3 regions of the Bradyrhizobium sp. Kon37 genome follow, and region 3 is predicted to be linked to each of the others. Evidence: predicted binding sites of a transcription regulator. Region 3 holds the regulator's gene; each other region holds the start of a gene.
What was found. Region 3 encodes LexA, which represses DNA repair genes until DNA is damaged. Its sites were predicted from a motif close to TGTTCNNNNTGTGTTCNG; they were not measured.
Positions count from the first base shown of each region.

Region 1 (7,897 bases), on a different contig from region 3:
CCGCTTTCGGCAGCGACTTCAGCGTCGGCTTGATGGTTTCGCCGCCGACGATCTTGCCGTTGCGCATGAACATCCAGTCCGAGATGTCGGCTTCGCTGAACTTGACCTCGTCGCCTGCCCGCTTGCCGGGGAGATCGCGTGGCTCATTGGCGAAGAGGCCGGAATAGGCCCCATTCGGCAGCTTCTTCACCTCGGCGATCCAGATGTGCTCACCGCCCTTGCGGGTCGAAAAGTGTACCTTCAGGGCGTGCCCTGTCTCTGACGGTTTCGGCGCCTCGTAGGAGGCCCAGAAGGTCGGCAGCGTGCCGCGGGCACGCGCGATCGCGGTGTTCATCTCCGGATCGGTGGTGCGCACGTCGACGACGGGCGAACGGCCCTCAGCGGAGACATCCGGCTTGGGGCCGATGGTCAGAATGCCGAAGACGGTGGCGCCGGTGATTGCGGCGAGAACGACCCATTTCAGGGACTGGGGAAGAGTGGATGTCATGTTCGTAATGTCCGGAAGACTCGATGTCCAGGTATTAGAGGTCTCGGACTTTGTCGCACGATCATCGTGTCGCGTTCATTGCGCCTCTCTCTCCCCGCGAGCGGAGAGAGAGGGCAAAAATCAAGACAGATTGCGGATCCAGTTGTGCGGATCGTTGGTGCGGCCGTACTGGATGTCGACGAGCTGCTTGCGCAGGCCCATTGCGACCGGGCCGGCGGCGCCGCCCGAGATCTCGAAATCGCCGCTCACCGAGCGCACGGTGCCGATCGGCGAGATCACGGCGGCCGTGCCGCAGGCAAACGCTTCCTTCAGCTTGCCGCTTGCCGCATCCTTGCGCCACTGGTCGAGCGAATACGGCTCCTCGCGCACCGTCTTGCCGGCATCTTTGGCCAGCGCGATGATGGAATCGCGGGTGATGCCGGGCAGAATGGTGCCGAGCGGCGGCGTCGAGAGCGACCCGTCGTCGAACACGAAGAACACGTTCATGCCGCCGAGCTCTTCGATATAGCGGCGCTCGATCGCATCGAGAAAGACGACCTGGTCGCAGCCGTGCTGGATCGCTTCGGCCTGCGCGCGCAGGCTTGCGGCATAGTTGCCGCCGCATTTGACGGCGCCGGTGCCGCCGACGGCAGCGCGCGTGTAGTTCTCGGACACCCAGATCGACACCGGCGCGGGGCCGCCCTTGAAGTAGGAGCCGACCGGCGAGGCGATCACTGCGAAAATGTATTCGGACGAGGGCTTGACGCCGAGGAAGGTCTCGCTCGCGATCATGAAGGGGCGCAGGTAAAGACTGCCCTCGCCGCCCGGCATCCAGGCGCGGTCGATGCGCACGATTTGCTCGACCGCCTCGATGAAGACGTCTTCAGGGAGCTGCGCCATCGCCATGCGGTCGGCCGAGTCCTTGAAGCGCCGCGCATTGGCATCGGGGCGGAACAGGTTCACGCCGCCGTCGTCGCGCTTGTAGGCCTTGAGGCCTTCAAAAATTTCCTGGGCGTAGTGCAGGACGGCGCCGGCCGGATCGAGCTGGAAATTAGCGCGGGCCTCGACACGCGCCTCGTACCAGCCACCCTTGGCCTGGTTGTAGCGGACCACCGCCATGTGGTCGGTGAAGACCCGCCCGAAGCCGGGGTCCACCAGCTTGGCGACCCGATCCTTCTCGGAGGTCGGATTGGATGCGGGCTGGATGTCGAATTTCATGCTCATGTCCTTAGCCTCCCGCTGCCGGTGGCGGCGCCGTTGTGGCACCCGCCTGCTCTGATTCGGGCCCGGCTGGCTCGATTGGTTTCTGGCCGGACCGCCGCCAGCCTTGTTACGGCCGGTTTCCGTGGCCAGCATGTCACCGAGGACATGCTTTTGCGGAAGACGGAAGTCCAGTATGTTTTGCCGAAATGCCGTTCGACAATCGCACGGTAGATCTGCTCCGGCCGTCGCCGCCTGTCCGGCCCTCTGCGGCCGCCTTGCTTCGATGCCCACCCGACGCGAAACGATCTAAAATTTCGTGCGGGCCGATCGTTTTGTAACATTGAGACCAAGATACGTCAATATGCCTGACATAAATTTCGCGACTCCTTCTCAAGACGCTGCCGGGCCGCGGCCGGCCGCAGACGACGGAGGCAATTTGCGCTGGGATATCATCGAACTGCTGTTCTTCGCCTATCGCGATTTCGTCGGCGATCCCGACCAGGAGCTGGAGGCGTTCGGCTTCGGCCGGGCCCATCACCGCGTCATGCACTTTGTCTATCGTTATCCCGGGCTCAAGGTCGCCGACCTTCTCGACGTCCTGCGCATCACCAAGCAATCGCTCGGCCGGGTGCTCAAGCAGCTCCTGGACGAGGGCTATATCGTGCAGAAGACCGGCGACAATGATCGCCGCCAACGCCTGCTGTATGCGACACCGAAAGGCGAGGCGCTGGTGCAAAAGCTCGCCGGCCTCCAGACCACGCGCATCACCAAGGCGCTCGCCGAGATGGCGCCGCAGGATGCCGAGACCGTCAAGCGCTTCCTGCGCGCCATGATCGACCGCGACGATCCGGACAAGGTGCTCGAGACGATCTTTGCCACCGTCAATCAGGACAAGGAGTGACCGTGCCGCTCGCTGCCACGCTCGCACGCCCGCCGGCACGCCCCGCCGACGATGCCCCGCATCTCCTCCTGGTCGACGACGACCGCCGCATCCGCGATCTGCTCTCGCGCTTCCTTGCCGGCGAAGGCTATCGCGTCTCGACCGCGGCCAGCGCCAGCGACGCCCGTTCCAAGCTTTTGGGCCTGCACTTCGACCTCTTGATCCTGGACGTCATGATGCCCGGCGAGACCGGCTTCGATCTCGCGCGTTTCATCCGGACCTCATCCTCGGTGCCGATCGTGATGCTGACGGCGCGGCACGAAGCCGAAGCGCGCATCGAGGGCCTGCAGATCGGCGCCGACGATTACGTCGCAAAGCCGTTCGAGCCGCGCGAGCTTGCGCTGCGCATCAACAACATCCTCAAGCGCGCCGCGCCGCCGCCACAGGCCGCAGCGGTGGAGAAGATCGCGTTTGGCCCGTACATCTATCACCTCGAGCGCGGCGAACTGCGCCAGGGCGAAGACGTCATTCACCTGACCGACCGCGAGCGCGAGATGCTGCGGATCCTGTCGGAGACACCGGGCGAGACCGTGCCGCGCAGCGCGCTGACCGGCAATGGCAGCGTCAACGAGCGCGCCGTCGACGTGCAGATCAACCGCCTGCGGCGCAAGATCGAGACCGATCCCGCCAATCCGCTATTCCTCCAGGCCGTGCGCGGCATCGGCTACCGGCTGGTAGCCTCGCCATAAAGAGTGAAGCGCCACCGATGAGCACGATCGATACCGGCCTGACGCTTTTGAAGAGCGCCGCCGGCCGCGTCTCCGCCGCCAATGGCTGGATGGGCAACGCGTTCAAGGGCTGGATGCCGACCGGCCTCTACGCGCGTGCGCTGCTGATCATGATCGTGCCGATGGTGATCCTGCAATCGGTGGTCGCCTTCGTGTTCATGGAGCGGCACTGGAACACGGTGACACGCCGCCTGTCGGCCGCCGTGGTGCAGGACATCGCCGCGCTGATCGACGTCTACAAGGGCTATCCGCAAGACAAGGATCGCGACCAGATCCGCCGCATCGCGCAGCAGCGCCTGGGCCTCGTCGTCGATTTCCTCCCGGCCGGCGACATGCCGCCGCCGGGACCAAAGCCGTTCTTCTCGCTGCTCGACCAGACGCTGTCGGTGCAGCTCGGCCGCCAGATCGGGCGCTCCTTCTGGATCGACACGGTCGGGCGCTCCAACCTGGTCGAGATCCGGATCCAGCTCGACGACGCCGTGATGCGCGTGTTCGCGCAGCGCAGCGCCGCCTATGCCTCGAATTCGGAGATCTTCCTGTTCTGGATGGTCGGCACGTCCTCGATCCTGCTGATCGTCGCGGTGCTATTCCTTCGCAACCAGATCAAGCCGATCCTGCGGCTTGCCGACGCCGCCGAAAGTTTCGGCAAGGGCCGCGAGGCGCCGAACTTCAGGCCGCGCGGCGCGCGCGAGGTGCGGCGCGCGTCGGTCGCCTTCCTCGAGATGAAGTCGCGCATCGAGCGGACGATGGAGCAGCGCACCGCGATGCTCGCCGGCGTCAGCCACGATCTGCGCACGATCCTGACGCGGTTCAAGCTCGAGCTGGCGCTGATCGGCGACAGCCCCGAAATGGAGGGCATGCGCAAGGACGTCGACGAGATGTCGATGATGCTCGAGGACTACCTCGCGTTTGCTCGCGGCGATTCCGGCGAGCAGTCGCAGCCGACCGACATGGCCCAGGCGCTCGAGGAGCTGCGCAGCGACGCCGAACGCCACGGCCACACCGCGACCGTTGCGTTCAACGGGCTGCCCGTGGTCACGGTGAAGCCGGCCTCGTTCAAGCGCTGCCTCGCCAACCTCGTCACCAACGCCGCCCGCTACGGCAAGAGCATCGCCATCACCGGCCAGCGCGATCACCGTTATTTGACCGTGACGGTCGATGACGACGGGCCGGGCATTCCCGCGCATCTGCGCGAAGAGGTGTTCAAGCCGTTCCTGCGGCTGGACAACGCCCGCAACCAGGACGAAGGCGGCACGGGTCTTGGCCTCGCGATCGCCCGCGACATCGCCCGTTCGCATGGCGGCGACATCACGCTCGGCGACAGCCCGATGGGCGGATTGAGAGCGAGCGTGCGGATACCGGTGTAACCGGCTCTTCCCTTCTCCCCTTGTGGGAGAAGGTGGCGCGAAGCGCCGGATGAGGGGTCTGTCTCCGCAAATTCAAGCCGAAAAGAGTCGCGCGCGGAAACAGACCCCTCACCCGTCTCGCCGCTGCGCGGCGAGCCACCCTCTCCCACAAGGGGAGAGGGTAAGAGCCCTACTTCGGCAGCAGAGCCTTCAGCTTGTCCATGTCGCGCACGTTCATCTTGAAGCCGCCGGGCATCACGATGTCGCCGGGCTTCTGGTCCGGCTTGCAGGCCCCCAGCCATTTCGCTTCGAGCTGCATGGTGGTGTCGCGGCCTGCCGCGCCGGCAGCGCCGCCTTGCGCGTGCGACGACGTCTTCACCGTATAGGCCGAATTGAAATCGCCAGTGATCTCAGCATGCGAGGTCGTGCTGATGCCGGCGACATTGCACTCGGAATCGCTGACATAGCCGGTCGCGGTCTTCTTGATATCCTGCTTGGCGCAGATCTGCTTGGCCATCGGGGAGATGTTGTTGTTCATCTCCTTGTCGACGGTCTCGTCGGTGCAGTGCTGCATGGTCATCTCGGGCACCGGCGTGCCGGTCCTGACCATCTTCAATTCCCACAGCCCCGCCTTGCGCACCGGCAGGTCGTCAGCGCGGGCGCTGGCTGCCGACAAGACGAGGCAAAGGGCGGAGCCGAGCAAAGCGAGTTTGCGCGTCATGTCGGAAGCTCCCAGCTGAGAGGTAGCGGCGTTGCGAAAGCGCCTCAGTAGAGCGTGCGGATCGGCTGGTCGGCGGCGCCATAGGGCACCCAGCGGCAGGAGAACGAGATGTAGCCGCCCTCATAGGCCTGCATCGCCAGGAATTTGGCGACCTTGCCGTAGCGCGCGCAGTGATCGACCGCGACCTGCCGCGCATCGACTTGGGTTGCCATTGAATAGGCGATGATACCGCCGGTGTCGTTGCCCTTGAACGGAGGCACCGGAAGCAGATCGGCGCGCGCCGACTGGCTCGCCATCATACCCAAGGCAAGTAGGCCCGCGGCCGCAATGATTCGCATTCCCGTCACTCCGATTGGTTGGCGGCAGTTTACGGTGCCGGCGCGGCGGTGGAAAGAACCGAAAACCGCTCTAGTGCAGCATTGCGGTCAACTCGTCGGCAAGTGTTGCCGCGCTGCACTTGACCTCCCCCGGCCTTCGCGGCACCGTCCGACCCTCGCAGATCATGCTGTCTGGATTGCCCATGCGCGCCTCGACCTTCCTGAAATCGCTCCGCTTTGCCGCCGTGCTCGGCCTTCTCTTCGGAGCGCTGTCGCTCGGTGAGGCCAGGGCCGCCAATCCGCTGGAGCTGAATTTCTGGCTGAGCGGGCCGCGTTATGACGGCAACGTCTCCGAATGCGACAGGGCGCTGCCGACGATCGCCAGCCAGTTCTGGGAGAAAGAAAGCTCGTTCTGGAATTCCTCGTTGAAGATCACCGGCTTCGCCGCGGTTCACGAGACCGCGTTCCGGCCCTGGGCATCCGACAACATCCCGCGCCGCTATTGCACCGGCGAGGCCATGCTCACGGACGGCAAGATGCGCAAGGTGCACTTCTCGATCGTCGAGGACGGCGGCTTCGCCGGCTACGGCCAGGGCGTCGAATGGTGCGTGGTCGGGCTCGACCGCAACTGGGCCTACAACCCGGCCTGCCGCGCCGCCAAGCAATAATTGCTCTGATCCCGACCGATCAGGCGGCCTAACGATGGTCGCCCGAAATTTGTTCTTGAAATGTTCCTATCGCCTGCTAGGCTCGCCTGCACAGTCTAGTTGAGGGGCGTCGCCATGTTTCATTCCAGATTGCATTCGTTCTCCCGCCTGATGATCTCGCTGACGCTTGCGGCCGGGCTGGCTGTGCTGGCCGGTGGCGCAAAGGCCCAGGACAAGCGGCAGAACACGCCCGGCGAGTTCGATTTTTATGTGCTGTCGCTGTCGTGGTCGCCCTCCTTCTGCGAAGAGGCGGCGGAGCGCGGCGGCCGCTCGCAGATCCAATGCAGCGGACGGCCCTACGCTTTCGTGGTGCATGGTCTGTGGCCGCAATATGAGAACGGTTTTCCGGAATATTGTCAGCGGCCGTCGCCGCGGCTGAACCGCAGCATCGTCTCCTCCATGCTCGATCTGATGCCGGCGCCGGGGCTGATCTTCAACGAATGGGACAAGCACGGCACCTGCTCGGGGCTCGCCGACCGCAGCTATTTCGAGACGATCCGGAAGGCCCGCGCCGCGATCAAGATTCCGGCTGAATATCTCGATCTGTCGCAGGCCAAGACCGTGGCGCCGGCGGAGGTGGAGGAAGCGTTCATCAAGGCAAATCCGGGCCTCAGCAATGCCGCCGTCTCGATCACCTGCAACCGGACGCGGCTATCGGAAGTCCGCATCTGCCTCAGCAAGGACCTGCAATTCCGCGCCTGTGAGGAGATCGACCGCCGCGCCTGCCGCCGCGAGCAGGTGGCGATGCCGCCGATCCGGGGCGGGTAGCCCAGGCATCGTGCCTCTTTGCTCAAGCCGCCACGTGGCGTAGTGCTCTTGCATGAATTACCGCCACGCCTTCCATGCCGGCAGCTTCGCCGATGTCATCAAGCACATCGTGCTGGCGCGCATCATCACCTATCTCCAGGACAAGCCGGGTGCGTTCCGCGTCATCGACACCCATGCCGGCGCTGGCCTCTACGATCTCGAAAGCGACGAGGCGCGCCGCGGCGGCGAGTGGCTGACGGGCATTGCGCGGCTGATGCAGGCGCGGCTGTCGAACGACGCCATGGCGCTGACCAAGCCCTATCTCGACATCGTCCGCGCCTTCAATCCGAAGGGCGAGCTCAAGGCCTATCCGGGCTCGCCGCTTATCGCACGCGGCCTGCTGAGGCCGCAGGACCGCCTCTTGCTCTGCGAGATCGAGCCGAAGGCGCGCAAGGCGCTGATCGGCGTGCTGCGCCACGACGAACAGGCCCGCGTGGTCGATCTCGACGGCTGGATGGCGCTGCCGGCTTTCGTGCCGCCGAAGGAACGGCGTGGGCTCGTGCTGATCGACCCGCCGTTTGAGGCAAAGGACGAGTTCGAGAAGCTCGAAGAGGCCTTCTCGGCGGCTTTCGCGAAATGGCCGACCGGTATCTATGTAATCTGGTATCCCGCCAAGAGCCGGCGCGCCACCGATGCGCTGGTGCAATCAGTGGCGCGGCTCG
Region 1 covers NZ_JBVVOY010000004.1:225,900-233,796, forward strand. Annotated here, with positions in the region: gene AC0L3J_RS11840 (YegJ family protein) at 1-487, opposite strand, end outside; gene AC0L3J_RS11845 (branched-chain amino acid aminotransferase) at 608-1,690, opposite strand; gene AC0L3J_RS11850 (MarR family winged helix-turn-helix transcriptional regulator) at 2,031-2,570, shown strand; gene AC0L3J_RS11855 (response regulator) at 2,567-3,298, shown strand; gene AC0L3J_RS11860 (ATP-binding protein) at 3,316-4,704, shown strand; gene AC0L3J_RS11865 (DUF3617 domain-containing protein) at 4,874-5,404, opposite strand; gene AC0L3J_RS11870 (hypothetical protein) at 5,449-5,742, opposite strand; gene AC0L3J_RS11875 (hypothetical protein) at 5,925-6,389, shown strand; gene AC0L3J_RS11880 (ribonuclease T2 family protein) at 6,504-7,196, shown strand; gene AC0L3J_RS11885 (23S rRNA (adenine(2030)-N(6))-methyltransferase RlmJ) at 7,249-7,897, shown strand, end outside.
Region 1: a site for LexA is predicted at 6,440-6,457, ahead of AC0L3J_RS11880 (ribonuclease T2 family protein). Genes of this name have one in related genera too.

Region 2 (7,897 bases), on a different contig from region 3:
AGCGGCGGCATGATGAAGTTAGGCAGCCTGATCGCGCCACCGCCCGTCATCCAGTAGAAGCGGTCGTCCTTCACCTGGGTCTTCAGAGGGCAATCGGAATCCTCGCGCCAGTCCGGGATCAGCTTGTCGAGCCCGGCCGGATCGATCACGGCGCCGGAGAGAATATGCGCACCGACCTCGGAGCCCTTCTCCACCACGACGACGTTGAGATCGGCATTGATCTGCTTCAGCCGGATCGCTGCAGCCAGACCCGAGGGGCCGGCGCCGACGATGACGACGTCGAATTCCATGGATTCGCGCGGGGGAAGTTCTTCGGTGCTCATCTGATCTCAGCCCTTGAGACGGTCCTTGGTCGATTGCGCCCTCTTGTTTCCGATTTTTCCGGGTAGGACAACCTCGGAAATGCGTTTCGCCGGGGTGCAAGGCGCCCCAAACTGGACTAATAGTCAGACTTTCCAATGATCCCAGAACCCGCACCCACGGTCCGAGAGCTTCTCGCCTTCTATCTGGAGGCCGGAGTCGATTGCACGCTCGCGGAGGAACCGATCGACCGCCTGGCGGAATTGGATGTTCCACCTCCGGCCCCGCGCGCGCCACCTCCGGTCGAAGCCCCACGGCCGGCCGCCGCACCGGCAGTGTTGCGCGGCGAGGCGGCCCCCGCGCCCGACATCGCGATCGCGTCGGCGCGCGAGGCCGCACGCACCGCGCCGACCTTGGAGGCGCTGCGCGAGTTGATGCAGAGCTTCGACGGCTGCGCGCTGAAGCACACCGCGACACGGCTGGTTTTCGCCGACGGTAATCCGCAGGCGCGCATCATGTTCGTCGGCGAGGCACCGGGCCGCGACGAGGACATCGAGGGGCTGCCCTTCGTCGGGCGCAGCGGCAAGCTGCTCGATTTGATGATCGGAGCCATAGGCCTCAACCGCACCACGGCCTACATCGCCAACGTGATTCCCTGGCGGCCGCCCGGCAACCGCACGCCGACGCCGCAGGAGACGCAAATCTGCCTGCCGTTCATCCAGCGCCAGATCGAGCTGGTGAATCCGGATGTGCTGGTGACGCTCGGCAATCCCTCGACGCAGACGCTGCTGTCGACCCGCGAAGGCATCATGCGCACCCGCGGCCGCTGGTTCGACTACGAGACGGGCGCGCGCACCATCCGCGCGCTGCCGACCTTCCATCCCGCCTATCTGTTGCGCTCGCCGTCGTACAAGCGGCTCGCCTGGCAGGATCTCCGCGCGATCGCGAAGGTGCTGGCGGGCGCGTGAGGAGGCGTACGACCTCTCCCCGTCATTGCGAGCGCAGCGAAGCAAATCCAGAATCTTTCCGCAGAGGGATACTGGATTGCTTGGTCGCAAGGGCTCCTCGCAATGACGACGAAGAGCGAGCGACTACGTCCCCTTCGGCCGCACGATGGCCCAGCCGATGCGCAGCAGTTGCTGGCGTCCGGTCACCAGCCATTCGAAGGCGCGCGGGACTTCCGGGACGATGCCGGGAAAGCGCGCGAGGATGTCCGGCGGCGGGGTGCCGGCGGTATCGGAGGCGCGCCAGACCACGACGCCGCCGGTCTCGCTGAATTTGGCCTGATTGATCCACGGCGTGCGTGAAGGCTGGGCATCGATGAAGAGATGGGGCCGGCCGGAATGCAGCGTGATCAGGCTGGCAAGCTGGGTCTCGCCGGCGACCGCGCGCAGACGATGATTGGTGCGGCGAGCAAAGCTCTCGTCGAAGAAGTCCGAAATCGCGCGCGCCGGCATCGAGGTCGCGATCTCGTTGGCACCGGTCCACGGCAGGAGCAGGACGGCGAGCACGACGCCGATTGCGGGCGCGATGACGGCGGCCGCCCAGACCATCCGCAGCATCCTCGCGCGGCGCATCGCGATGAGATCGCCGGCCCCCACGACCACGGCAAGCCCCGACAACACTAGCACGACGCCGGCGCCGCCGACGACCGCGTCGAGGCCCAGCAGGCCGGAGATCAGCACCGCGCCGAGCGCCGGCGCCAGCGCGAAGAAATAGACGAAATTGCGCGCAAGCGGCTCGACCGGCGGGCGGTAGATGATCGGCGCCTCCTCGCTCTTGGGAACGAACAGGCCGGTGTTGAGCACGGTCAGCGCCGGGATCGCCGCCGCGCCGAGCAGGAGCCCCCCGAGCAGCCAGGCCGCGTGCAGCGCGCGGGCATTGAGCTCGCTGACCGCAGGCAAGGCCGGCAGGACGAGCACCTCGGCGCGCATCAGCCAGACGGCATAGGGCAATGCCAGCACGGCGACGACCACCAGCGCAAACAGCGGGTCGAATGCGCGCAGCGTGCGGCGGCCGTCCGCGGTTGCGAGTGCGAAGACGACAATCAGCAACAGCAGGAAGATCGCAGCCGGCGTCGTCAGCAGCAGGAGGCCCGCCTCGATCGACCAGGCAAACCAGGCGTTGCCGCGGCGCTGTCCGATGATCTGCCAGGAATGCAGCAGCAGCAGTGCCCAGAGCGGCCGCGCCAGCACCAGCGGGCCGAAGTCGAGTACGGGCGAGGAGAAGGCCAGCAGCGTCATGGTCAGCAGCACGGCCAGCACAGCCTGCTGGGGGCCGACCACCGCGCGGGACAGATGATAGAGCGCGATGAAGGTCGCGACCCCACAGAGCTCCGCCAGGATGTAGACGCCGAACACGTGGCCGCCGGCAGCGCGATAGGCGATGTCGGCGAGCCAGACCGGCAAGGGCGGGCCTAAATCAGTGCCGACCTGGTATTCGCGGCCGAAGGCCAGCAGCGTCGCGAGGCTGCCGGGCGGGCTGCGATAAAACACCAGCGCCACGAACAGCCACATCGCGGCCTGGAGCAGCACGGCGATCCAGACGATCAGCCGCGGCCGCGCGCGAATGAGCTCGATGACCAGGGAGGTAAACCGCATGCAACGTCCGAAAGATGCAGCCAACCCGTGAAGCCGGCCCTATTCGCTCACGACTATTTTGATAGAGGGCGCGACGCGTCGTGGCAACCGAGTCTCGTCTAGAGATTTGCCGCCGTGTCGACTTCCAGGCTCGTGTCCACCTGCAGCTCGATCTCGGTCACCGCAAATAGATCCTGCGCCGGCTCGACCGTCCAGGGCATGTGCTTGGCGCGGGCGGCGGCGACGGGGGCAAAGAAGCTGCGGTGGTGGACGGTGGGGCCGAGGCGGTTGAGCGCGTCGAGGTGCTCAGGCACGGCGTAGCCCTTATGCTGCTCGAAACCGTAGCCGGGACAGTCCTGAGCCAGCGCGCACATCAGGCGGTCCCGCGTCACCTTGGCGATGATCGAGGCCGCTGCGATCGACAGGACGATGCCGTCACCGCCGATCACGGCCTCGCAATCGCATGCCGTGTCGAGCCGGTCGCGGCCGTCGACGAAGACGTGCCGGGGCTGCTCGGGCAATGCCACGACGGCGCGCTTCAGCGCCCATAGCGAGGCGCGCAGGATGTTGTCGCGGTCGATGCGGGCGCGCGAGGCGACGGCCACCGAGACCTGGGCGGTGGCGCAGATCTTGTCGAACAGCCTTTCGCGCTCCTCGGCGGTCAGGCGCTTGGAATCGTCGATGCCGCGTGGGATGCGGTCGGGATCGAGAATCACCGCCGCCGCCACCACAGGACCGGCCAGCGGCCCGCGGCCGGCCTCATCGCAGCCCGCCACCGGCCAGACGCCGCGCTTGATCAGCGCGCGCTCGCGGCGGAAGCTTGGGGCGACGATGATGGCGCTCTTGGTGCCGGCCAGCGCCTTGGCAATTTTTTTCGGCGCAACCTTCTCGTTCTTAGGCGCAGCCTTCTTGTTCTCAGGCGCAACCTTCTTGGACGCGCCTTTGGCCGGCTTCTTGGCGGATTGATCCCGAATCATGGCCGGGATCGTGCGCAAGCGGCATGGCCTGCGCAACCGGGAACCTCGAACAATTCCCGTTATTCAAGTCAGCCGCCCTATTCCGCCAGATGCACCCGCCGGTCCTCGCCGACTTCGATGCCGGGCGCGGCCACGACTTCCCAGGGATGGCCGTCAGGATCGGCGAAATAGCCGGAATAACCGCCATAGTCGGTCTCATGCGCGGCCTTCAGCAGCGCGGCGCCCTTGCTGACGGCGAAGGCCAGCACCGCGTCCACCTCCTCAGGCGCGCGGCAGTTCCACGCGAGCGTCATGCCACGAAACGTCGATGGCCTCGGATGATCCGGCAATTTGGCGTCGACCGCGAGCTGATCCCAGGGAAACAGCGCGAGCACCGGACCGCCGGTGTCATAGAACGCAACGGCCTCGCCGGTCGCCTTGAGCCGGCGCGAGAAACCAAGCGCGTCGTAAAAGGCAATGCTGGCGCGGATGTCATTCACGCCTAGCGTAATGACGGTGAGCCGCGGGATTGGAGCTGGCAGTTCCTTGCTCATACGACGCCTCTCCCACTTCGTCCCTCAGAACAGGCTGAGCTGATCGCCGTTCCGCTTCGGCTTGGCAAAATGATCCGTCGTCAGCTTGGAGCGCCGCTTGTTCAGCCCGAGCCTGTCGCAGGCGATCTCGAAGCGGCGGCCGATGGTCCAGGCCATCGGGCCGGTGCCCTTCATGCGCTCGCCCCATTTCGCGTCGTAGTCGCGGCCGCCGCGCATGTCGCGGATCAGCGTGAAGACATGACGATAGCGGTCCGGATAATTCGCCATCAGCCATTCGCGGAAGAGATCGCGCACCTCGAGCGGCAACCGCAGCAGCACGTAGGAGGCCTCCTTGACGCCGGCATGGGCGGCGGCATCCAGGATGCGCTCGATCTCGGAATCGTTCAGCGCGGGGATCACGGGCGCGACCATGACGGTGGTCGGAATGCCGGCCTCGGAAAGCTGCTTCAGCGCCTCCAGCCGCTTCGACGGCGTGGACGCCCGCGGCTCCATGGTGCGCGCCAGCTTGGGATCGAGCGAGGTCACGGAGATCCCGACCTTGGCGAGGTTGCGCTTGGCCATGCGCGCGAGAATGTCGATGTCGCGGGTCACCAGTGCCGACTTGGTGACGATCCCGACGGGATGGCCGGCGCGTTCCAGCACCTCCAGAATGCCGCGCATGATTTTGCGCTCGCGTTCGATCGGCTGATAGGGATCGGTGTTGGTGCCGATCGCGATCATCCGCGGCTCGTAGCCCGGCGCCGCAAGCTCTTTCTCGAGCAGCGCCGGCGCCTCGGGCTTCACGAACAGCTTCGACTCGAAGTCGAGCCCCGGCGACAGGCCGAGATAGGCATGGGTCGGCCGCGCGAAGCAATAGACGCAGCCGTGCTCGCAGCCGCGGTAGGGATTGATCGAACGGTCGAAGCCGATGTCGGGAGATTCGTTGCGGGTGATCACCTTGCGCGAGGTGTCGACCCCGACCGTGGTCTTGAACGGAGGCAGCTCTTCAAGGCTCTGCCAGCCATCGTCGAATGCGACGCGCGCCTCGGCCTCAAAGCGGCCGCTGGCGTTGGACTGCGCGCCCCGGCCTCGCCTGCGCTGGCGGTCGATGGCGACCGCCAGCTCAGGGAAGTCAGAAGGCGCACCCGCCGGCTCGGAGGGCGCCGTGACCGGCGGGTGCTTGAGAGCATGAGAGGATGCTGGACTCATGAAGCCAAGATAGCACGTCGATGGAACAAATCAAGAACACAAACCAAAAAACGTGAAAACAACCCCATGCACAGTAGAGCTGCCCAAACTTCGCGCGCCCGCTTTTGACCTCACGCAACAGTGGCGTCACGGCGATCTCGTTTGATGCAGCCGAAGGATCGATCTCGCCGGAACTCGGTTGGTGACGATCCCGGGTGAAGGTCGGCAGGAACATGACAAATCAACAACAATTGGCCGCAGCGAGCAGCGACCTCGATCTGCTCGACCGCTATTGGCGCGCCGCGAACTATCTCTCCGTCGGGCAGATTTACCTGCTCGACAATCCGCTGCTGCGCGAGCCGTTACGGCCCGAGCACATCAAGCCGCGTTTGCTCGGCCATTGGGGCACGACGCCCGGTTTGAACTTCATTTATGCCCATCTCAACCGCGTCATCGGCGCGCTGGACCTGAGCGTGATCTATGTCTGCGGTCCCGGTCACGGCGGCCCCGGCATGGTCGCCAACACCTATCTCGAAGGCAGCTACAGCGAGATCTATCCCGATATTGCGCGCGATACCGACGGGTTGCGCAAGCTGTTCAGGCAATTCTCCTTCCCCGGCGGCATCCCGAGTCACGCAGCACCGGAAACGCCCGGCTCGATCCACGAAGGCGGTGAGCTCGGTTACGCGCTGGTGCATGCCTATGGCGCGGCATTCGACAATCCCGACCTGATCGTCGCCTGTGTCGTCGGAGACGGCGAGGCCGAGACCGGCCCGCTCGCGGCGTCCTGGCACTCCAACAAGTTCCTCAATCCTGCGCATGACGGCGCGGTGCTGCCGATCCTGCATCTCAACGGTTACAAGATTGCCAACCCAACCGTGCTCGGGCGGATGCGCGACGACGAGATCCGCGATCTCTTCCGCGGGCTCGGCCACGAGCCGCTATTCGTCGAGGGCGACGATCCCAAGCCGATGCATCAGGCCATGGCGGACGCGCTGGATGTCGCGTTCGCCAGCATCCGGTCGATCCAGCAGCACGCCCGCGACGGCCGCGAGAGCGTCGAACGCCCGCGCTGGCCGATGATCGTGCTACGCAGCCCGAAGGGCTGGACCGGCCCCAAGGAAGTCGACGGCAAGAAGGTCGAGGGTTTTTGGCGTGCACATCAGGTGCCGGTAGCAAACTGTCGCGAGAACCCGGCGCATCTGAAGATTCTCGAAGACTGGATGCGCAGCTACGAGCCGGAAAAGCTATTCGACTCGAACGGCGCGCTCGTTGCCGAGCTCCAGGCGCTCGCGCCCGAAGGCAATCGCCGCATGGGCGCCAATCCGCACGCCAATGGCGGCCTTCTGAAGAAGGAGCTGAAGCTGCCGGACTTCCGCAGCTTCGCCGTCGAGGTCCCTCAGCCGGGCGGCATCGTGGCGGAGGCAACCCGCGAGCTCGGCAAATTCCTGCGCGACGTCATCCGCCTCAACGCCGAGGCCCGCAACTTCCGCATCATGGGCCCGGACGAAACCGCCTCAAACCGGCTCGATGCGGTGTTCGAGGCCACCGAACGCGTCTGGATGGAGCCGACAAAACCTTACGACGTGCATCTCGCCCAGGACGGACGCGTGATGGAAGTCCTGAGCGAACATCTGTGCCAGGGCTGGTTGGAGGGCTACCTGCTCACGGGCCGGCACGGCTTCTTCTCCTGCTACGAGGCGTTCATCCACATCGTGGATTCCATGTTCAACCAGCATGCCAAATGGCTGAAAGTGACCCGGCATCTGCCGTGGCGACGCCCGATCGCCTCGCTCAACTATCTGCTGACATCGCATGTCTGGCGCCAGGACCACAACGGCTTCAGCCATCAGGACCCCGGATTCGTCGATCTCGTCGCCAACAAGAAAGCCGACGTCGTCCGCATTTACTTCCCACCGGACGCCAACACGCTGCTGTGGATCGCCGATCACTGCCTGCGCACCTATGACCGCATCAACGTCATCGTGGCCGGCAAGCAGCCGGCGCCGCAATGGCTGTCGATGCAGGAGGCAGCCACGCACTGCGATGCCGGCATTGGCATCTGGAGCTGGGCCGGCACGGAAGACGCAAATGGCGAGCCCGATGTCGTGATGGCCTGCGCCGGCGACGTGCCGACACTGGAAACGCTCGCCGCCGTCGACCTGCTGCGCAAGGCGCTGCCCGAGCTGAAGATCCGCGTCGTCAACGTCGTCGACCTCATGACGCTGCAACCCAGGGAGCAGCACCCGCACGGCTTGTCCGACCGCGACTTCGACGGCCTGTTCACCCGCGACAAGCCGGTGATCTTCGCCTATCACGGCTATCCCTATCTGATCCACCG
Region 2 covers NZ_JBVVOY010000009.1:149,230-157,126, reverse strand. Annotated here, with positions in the region: gene AC0L3J_RS19240 (electron transfer flavoprotein-ubiquinone oxidoreductase) at 1-323, opposite strand, end outside; gene AC0L3J_RS19235 (uracil-DNA glycosylase) at 459-1,268, shown strand; gene AC0L3J_RS19230 (glycosyltransferase family 39 protein) at 1,392-2,900, opposite strand; gene AC0L3J_RS19225 (ribonuclease HII) at 2,999-3,856, opposite strand; gene AC0L3J_RS19220 (VOC family protein) at 3,934-4,389, opposite strand; gene AC0L3J_RS19215 (PA0069 family radical SAM protein) at 4,414-5,577, opposite strand; gene AC0L3J_RS19210 (phosphoketolase family protein) at 5,790-7,897, shown strand, end outside.
Region 2: a site for LexA is predicted at 5,599-5,616, ahead of AC0L3J_RS19215 (PA0069 family radical SAM protein). Genes of this name have one in related genera too.

Region 3 (7,897 bases):
TGTCGCCGTGACGATGGAAGAGGAAAAGTAGCGGCCGCGCCCTTTCGTTCCTGATCTGTACCGCTATCCGCCCGCCTGCACGTTCCGGTAGCTTCTGACTTCGTTGCGTATCATCGAGTGCAGGAAATGGCGGAGCCGGGCCGGCCGGTACGGTCGCAGGGGATCGCAGGGACGTGGCCCGCGGGCCGCACCGCGTTCGCGGGCGGCCTCGTGCCTGCAGGCCTCGACCTCTGGACCTCGCTGGCCGCGACCCTCCGCGCATGGCTACGCGCCGAGGCTGGCGCCGGGCGGCTGTTGCCGTGGGTGCCCGTCGCGTTTGGCTGCGGCATCGCGCTTTATTTCTCTGCCGATCACGAGCCGGTGCTGTGGGTCGTTGCCACCACCGCCATCGCACTCCTGCTTGGCGCGGCTCTGTTGCGGCGGAGCCGGCTGTTCGCCCCAGCCATCATGATCGCGGCGGTCGCGGCCGGCTTTGCCGTCGCGACCTGGAAGACGGCGCGCATCGCCCACCCGGTGCTGGCAAAGGCGCTCTATTCGGTGTCGTTGTCGGGCTTTGTCGAGGCCCGCGACATCCGCGAGCGTACCGATCGTTTCGTGCTGCGCGTCACGGCGATGGAGGCGCAACGCAGCGACGTCAGACTTGAGCGCGTGCGCCTGTCGGTCCGCAAAGGCACCGCGCCGGAGGTCGGTAGTTTCGTTCAGCTGAAGGCACGGCTGATGCCGCCGCTCGCGCCGGTGCGGCCCGGCAGCTACGACTTTTCGCGTGACATGTTCTTCCAGGGCATCGGCGCCTCCGGCTTTGCGATGGGCGCAATCACGGTGGCGCCGCCGCCCGAGACCGCCGGCTTGCGGCTGCGTTATGCGGCCTTCATGCAAGGCCTGCGCGATGCGATCGATGCCCGCATCCGGGCGACGCTCGACGGCGACAACAGGGCGATCGCGACCGCGCTGCTTACCGGGCGGCGCGATGCGATCACCACGCCCGTCAACGATGCGATGTTCATCTCCGGTCTCGGCCACGTGCTCTCGATTTCCGGTTATCACATGGCCGTCGTTGCCGGTGTCGTGTTCTTCGCGGTGCGCGCGCTGCTCGCTCTGATCCCGGGACTTGCGGCGGGCTTCGCCATCAAGAAATGGTCGGCGGCCGCCGCGCTGGTCGCTGCTGCGTTCTACCTGCTGCTGTCAGGCGCGGAGGTCGCAACGCAAAGATCGTTCTTCATGACGGCGGTGGTGCTGATCGCGGTGATGGTCGATCGCCGCGCCATCACCTTTCGCACGCTTGCTGTCGCCGCGCTGATCGTGCTGGCGGTCGCGCCGGAAGCACTGGTGCATCCGAGTTTTCAGATGTCGTTTGCGGCAACGCTCGGGCTCGTCGCCTTGGTGCAGATCGGCATGCCCAATTTGTTTGCCTCACCGGACCATTCGGCGACCGCGCGCATTGCGATGTGGGGTGGCCGCGAGATCGCGATGCTGTTCATGGCCTCGCTGATTGCGGGACTTGCGACCACGCCCTACGCCGCTTTCCATTTCCACCGTGTCACGCCGTTTGGCGTGCTTGCCAATCTGGGCGCGATGCCGGTGGTCTCGGCGCTGGTGATGCCGGCGGGATTGTTGGGGCTGCTTGCTGCGCCGTTCGGGCTGGACAGCGTGTTCTGGTGGCTGATGGGGATCGGCATCGACTGGATGGTCGCGGTCTCGCGCTGGGTCGCGGCATTGCCGGGCGCCGTCGGCCGCATCTCGGCGTTCGGGATCGCGCCGCTGATCGCGGCGAGCCTGGGAATCATCCTGCTGGGCTTGTTGCGCACGCCGCTACGCTGGTCCGGCGCCCTGGTGCTGCTGGCAGCGATCCTCTGGGGACTGTCGGCGCGGCAGCCCGACATCCTGATTGCCGGGGATGGCGCGAGCGTCGCGGTGCGGGGCAGGGACGGATATCTGCACCTGATCAGGACGAGCAAGGACAGCTTTCTGCTCAAGGAATGGCTCGCTGCCGACGCCGATCCGCGCGATGCGGGCCGAGCCTCTCTGGCCGATGGCGTGTCCTGTGACGAATCCGGCTGCGTGACGCCACTGGCCGACGGAAGGTTGGTCGCGCTGGCACTGCGCGTCGACGCTCTCGCGGACGATTGCAGTCGGGCCGCGCTGGTGGTGACGACGCGCCCCGCGCCACCCGATTGCGCGGCGATGGTGGTCGATCGGCAACGGCTCGCCAGCCAGAGTGCGCTGGCGTTGACGCAACGTGGTGACGGCTTTGCGGTTCACGCGGTGAGGGCGAGAGGCACGAGCCGCCCCTGGTTGCCGGCCGGCGCAGGCGAGGGAGATTTCGACGGCAGCCTTGCGCCGAAGGCGATCGCGCCCCGCATCAAGGACGCAACGCCGGCGGAGACCGACTTGCAGGCCGACGATTGATTGGATCGGTTACAAGTACCAGGCCAGTACGGCGTCGAGCCTGGAATTGCCGATGACCGGCAGGGCCACCATTCGGCTCAGTCCGGATGTGCAGGCTTCGAGACCGGCGACCGAGCCGTCATGCACTAGATCGGCGTTGAGCGCGGGCATGCCGGTGGCCCAGGCCCCGCCGATGCTGCCTTCGCCTCTGGCAATGGATTTATCCGCATAGAGCGCGGCAAGGTCGGTCTGCGCGCTGCAATCGCCGGCGCGGAACACCAGTGCCGAGCGGGTCTCGTTCGGGATCCAGATCTCGAAGCGTCGCGCAATCGGCGTGGCCTGCGCGGAGAGGAATGTCAGGACCCAGGTCTGGTCCGCGCCCGTCCGATAGGGCACGCCGACGCCGAAATTGATCCCGACCTTGGCCGCGTCCTCCCAGCGCAGAAAACTCCTGGCGTCGTGCAGGTCCTTTATGATCAGCGGCAGGCCCGCCTTCCAGGTGCGGCCAGGCAGGCCAAAGCCGCGAGGAAATTTGGTGTGGCGGGAGTTGAATTCAAACATGTCGGCGGTGCCGTAATAGCCGTCGACAAGCCCCATCTCGTGGGAGGCATCAGGGTCGTTGTGCCAGAGCTCGATCGCCCCGACATGCGCTTCGTCCTCGCCGCAGAACAGCACCATGACGGCTTGCAGGAATTCACCCGCAAACACCGGCACCGCGACGCCGCAGGTGAGGCCGGCCGCGAGCGCCTGATCGGTCCGTTTGAAATAGGAGTTGGCGAATTTGGTGAGGATCACGGGGTGGCCCACGGCCCAGGCCTTGCCCGGAAGTCCCTCGTCATATCCGAAGTGCAGCTCTTCGCTGACGGCCTTGAACGCGGACAGCCCTTCGCCACAGAGACCGCCACCAAACTCCAGCCGCGTGCGCGTCCGATCGGGCACCCAGAGTTCAACGACGCGAAGGAAGGTTTTCATCGAGCGTGTCCGCCGTCTCAAGCCCTGACAGCATCGGTCATTTGGCTGCGAAGCGGACGTTCAAAATTCAGGCAGGGCGGCTCAAACTTCGTGCGGCGGAGAGGTGCGGGCTTGGTCCATCCGATTGGATTTCGCGGACGCAAGCCGTACCATCTCGCCGGCCACGGCCGGCGATGGCAATTCAATCCTGACCCCCGACCTCGTAGCCGGAGGCGGCTGTGTCAGCCGATCGGCAGGTGCCTGACGGTCGGCTGCCGGTCGGCGGTAATCTGCGCCTTGTGCTCGCGCTCGGTGACCGACTGAGTCACCGGCAGTTGCAGAACGGTCGCGCGCTGGCCTTCGACGAGCTGCGTCACCAGCACGTATTTGCCGTCCGGGAATTCGATCGCATCATGATGGCGGTCGGGAACGTGCGGGTCGATCTTGCCGAACTTGCCCACGCGGGAATTGATGGTGCGCGTCCAGATCCAGCGATTGTCGTAGCGAACGTCGTCGGCGAAGGCGAGCTCCGTTCCCGGCAGCAGGCAGACGGCAACAGACGGATCGGCTGCCGAGGCGAAGCCGCGCGTCGAGGTGCCGCGGAAGCTTGTCGTGACGATCGTCTCGCCGACTTCGGCGGGGCGCGACGCGACGGCATGCAGGCTGTAGTCACACATCGGGTGCTCCTCATGCTGGGATAGCAACCCGCGTCTCTTAATCGAGGCGCAGGCCTCTATCAGAGTTGAAGCATGAACGCTCTGCTTGGTTGTGGGCAAATCTGCGGCTGGTTTCCGGGAGCCGCGATCACATTATCTTTCCCGAATTCAATAGGAACAAAGCGAGTTGCGATGCATTCGGGAGGCGCGTGCGCGAATATCGCCGGCTTAACTGCAACGGTCGAGCTTGATCGCTGGATGGTGTTTCCTCGAACACTCGAGCCGCGAAGCGGTGCCGTTTGAAGCGGTGCTGTTTCGTGGGCGTCGCGAGGAGCCAGCGCCGAAGGAGGGGCCGGATAGTCTGTGCAGAACCAGAAAGACTACCCAGCCGGAGACGACGATGATCCGCTCCAATCGCTGACCGGCGATGCCGGTAGGAAGCGCGCGAGGCGCCAGGCACCTCCGGTATGAAGTACTCCCGATATTAAGGACTCCCGGTATCAAGGACTCCCGGTATCAGTACTTCCGGTAAAGCCCGATCAGCTTGCCTTGAATCTTCACCCGGTTGGGCGGCAGGATGCGGACCTCATAGGCTGCGTTGGCGGGCTCGAGCGCGATCGAGGCGCCGCGGCGGCGGAAGCGCTTCAGCGTCGCTTCCTCGTCGTCGATCAGCGCCACCACGATGTCGCCTGTATCGGCGCTCTCGTTGCGCTGGATCAGCGCCATGTCGCCGTCGAGGATGCCGGCCTCGACCATGGAATCACCGCGCACTTCGAGCGCGTAATGCTCGCCCGAGCCGAGCATGTCGGGCGGCACGCTGATCGTATGGCTGCGGGTCTGCAACGCCTCGATCGGCGTGCCGGCCGCGATGCGGCCCATCACCGGCACCGCGACGGGACGTTCGCCGTCGTCCGCGGGCAGGCTGGAGCTCGCACGCACCTTGCCGAGATTGCCCTCGATGACGCTCGGCGTGAAGCCGCGGCGGCTGCCGGCGGCTGCCTGGAGCTCCGGCAGCTTGATGACTTCAATCGCACGGGCGCGGTTGGGCAGGCGTCGGATGAAGCCACGCTCCTCGAGCGCCGTGATCAGGCGATGGATGCCCGACTTCGAGCGCAGATCGAGCGCATCCTTCATCTCGTCGAAGGAGGGCGGCACGCCGCTTTCCTTCAGACGTTCACTGATGAACCGCAGAAGCTCGTATTGTTTGCGCGTTAACATCTCGACCAAAGTCCCCCGGTTGATGTCGTCCGATTCCGAGACGCAGAGTTCGGCAATAAGCCGCTACATACTCGAAACAAATCATGAACGGACACTATATGTTCGATACATGTTCCGCAACTGCTTAATTTACCGTGAACAGAGCAAAGTTCGCGGAACGCGCATTGCGGGACGCTCAGACGGGGAGCCGCAACACTTCGCAAGCCGTGCCGGCCTCGGCCTTCGGCGCGAACGGTGCGCGCACGAGAAGTACCTGTGCTGCAGCGAGATTCGCAAGCAGCGAAGAGTCCTGATGATTGACGGGAAGAACGACGCGCGTGCCATCGTCACGCTCCTCCAGATGCGCGCGCAGATAGTCCTCGCGCTGGTCGTTGGCGCCGATTTCGCGGCCGAGCACGGCGCGTTCACGGCGATGGTGAATCACCGAACGGCCCGACAGGGCGCGAATCAGCGGCACCATGAACAGGAAAGCGCACACGTAGGACGACACGGGATTGCCCGGCAGGCCGATCACCCCCATTGCGCCGAGCCGCCCGTGCATCATCGGCTTGCCTGGCCGCATCGCGATCTTCCAGAACGCCAGTGCGATGCCTTCCTCCCTCAGTGCCTGCTGGACCAGATCGTGGTCGCCGACCGATGCGCCGCCGGTCGTGATCAGGATGTCGGCGCCGCTCTCGCGGGCGCGGCGGATGCCGGCGGTGGTCGCCTCCAGCGTGTCGGCGGCAATACCAAGGTCGATGGTCTCGGCGCCCTCGCTGCGGGCGAGCGCGTGCAGGGCGTAGCCGTTGGAGTAGACGATCTGGCCGTGGCCGGGCGTGGTGCCCGGCATCACCAGCTCGTCGCCGGTGGCGAGAATCGCGACCCTCGGACGCCTGAAAACGGCAAGGTGCGGATGGTTCATCCCGGCGGCGAGCGCGAGGTCGCGCTCGGTGAGACGACTTCCCTTGCGCAGGAGCACGTCGCCCTCGCGGAAATCGACGCCGGCGGCGCGGATGTGCCGTCCGGCGATGGCGGCTTCTTTGATCGTGATACGCTTGCCGGCGGCGACCGTGTCCTCCTGGATCACGACGGCGTCCGCGCCAAAGGGAACGACGCCGCCGGTGAAGATCCGCACGGCCTCGCCGGCGCCGACCGTCCCCGCGAACGGTCGGCCTGCCGCGACTTCGCCGATGACGGTGAGTTCCGAATCGATCGTCGCGGCATCGGCCGCGCGCACCGCGTAGCCGTCCATCGCCGACATCGCCTGCGGCGGCTGCGTGCGCCGCGCCGCGACGTCACGCGCGAGCACGCGATGGTAGGCCTCGTCGAGGGAAATCATTTCTTCCGGCAGCGGCTCTGCACCCGCCAGCACCGCGGCAAGCGCGTCAGAAACCGGCATCAAGGCCACGGCGAAAACTCCTGCTCGGCACGTTCGGGCGAATGTTCCGCACGTCTTCTAGCCGAGCGCGGGCGCAGAGGCAAAAACGGCTAAGCGGGCGCAGTCATCCCGCCGCTTCACATTGTTCCGGAAGGCAGGATCAAGCGCGTCGCGGCATGATCCAAAGAACCCGACAGATCGGCAGGAGAGTGGTCATGGGAGCGACGAAAATCACGGCAAGGCGAGAACGACGAGCGCCCCGGGCCTGGATCGATCAGCTCCCTGGCTGCCCGGGAGTTACGTCGGGCGCCTTGGGTCCCTGATCCTTGTCGGGCAGCGGATCAGCCTGAGATTTCAGGTCCGCGGCTTTGCTCACGAGCTTGGCGGAAAGGTCCGAATCTGAAGTTGTCCTGGCGAATTCAAGAAGAAGAGAGGCCTGCTTGGTGAGGTAGGTCTTGCCCAGCACGATGATGCATCCGTCCGTAGAAGTCCCAACGGACTCTAAGAGTCCGGAAGGCGGTATTCCGTTCCGGGAACTCTGTATAAAAATGCACAAAGTGATTGGGTTCCTCAATTTTTTTCAAAATTGTTCCCGTTGGCCGTGCCGCCAAGGGTTTCGCGACGACGCCTCGTCGTCAGATGCCCAATGCCTTCAACGCGTTCCCGACGTCACGTGGCGAGGTCACATGCACCGCCGTCAAGCCGCGCGCCCGCGCTCCCTCGATGTTTTCGGCAAGATCGTCGAAGAACACGATGCGCCCGGCGGGCACGCCGATCGCCGCAACGACGTGGTCGAAGGCGTCCGCATCCGGTTTGCGCAAGCCGATGCTGGACGACAAATACAGCTCGCGGAAATGGCCGAGGAGGTCGGCATATTCCCTTGAGAAATGGTCCACGTGCGGCCGGTTGGTGTTGGAGAAAGCGTAGAGCGGCATCTGCTTCGCTGCGCGCGGCAGCAGCTCGGCGATGTCAGGCATTTCGCCGGCGAAGATCGCGTTCCAGCCTTCCAGGAACTGCGCGTCCGAAATGCCGATACCGAGCGAGGCTCGCAGTGAGGCGAAATAATCCTCATCGCTGATCTTCCCCATCTCGTGCAGCCGATAGGCTTCGCTGTCCCGCACATAGCGCGCGACGATGGCTTCAGGCTTGCAGCCGGCATGTCCCGCCCAGCAGGCGATCGCCTTGGAGAAATCGATATCGAGCACCACGCGGCCGAGATCGAACAGAAGCGCATCCGCGCTGCCGGGAGAGAGCGATGTCACCTGCGTCCTTTCACTCAGTATCGATACGGCTCGTGGTCGAACAGCGGAAACGCGCTGAACACACTCGG
Region 3 covers NZ_JBVVOY010000029.1:18,225-26,121, forward strand. Annotated here, with positions in the region: gene AC0L3J_RS32645 (DUF2171 domain-containing protein) at 1-31, shown strand, start outside; gene AC0L3J_RS32650 (ComEC/Rec2 family competence protein) at 127-2,406, shown strand; gene AC0L3J_RS32655 (GAF domain-containing protein) at 2,416-3,357, opposite strand; gene AC0L3J_RS32660 (hypothetical protein) at 3,579-4,013, opposite strand; gene lexA (transcriptional repressor LexA) at 4,509-5,210, opposite strand; gene AC0L3J_RS32670 (molybdopterin molybdotransferase MoeA) at 5,386-6,597, opposite strand; gene AC0L3J_RS32675 (hypothetical protein) at 6,842-7,033, opposite strand; gene AC0L3J_RS32680 (HAD family hydrolase) at 7,203-7,829, opposite strand; gene AC0L3J_RS32685 (alpha-hydroxy acid oxidase) at 7,844-7,897, opposite strand, start outside.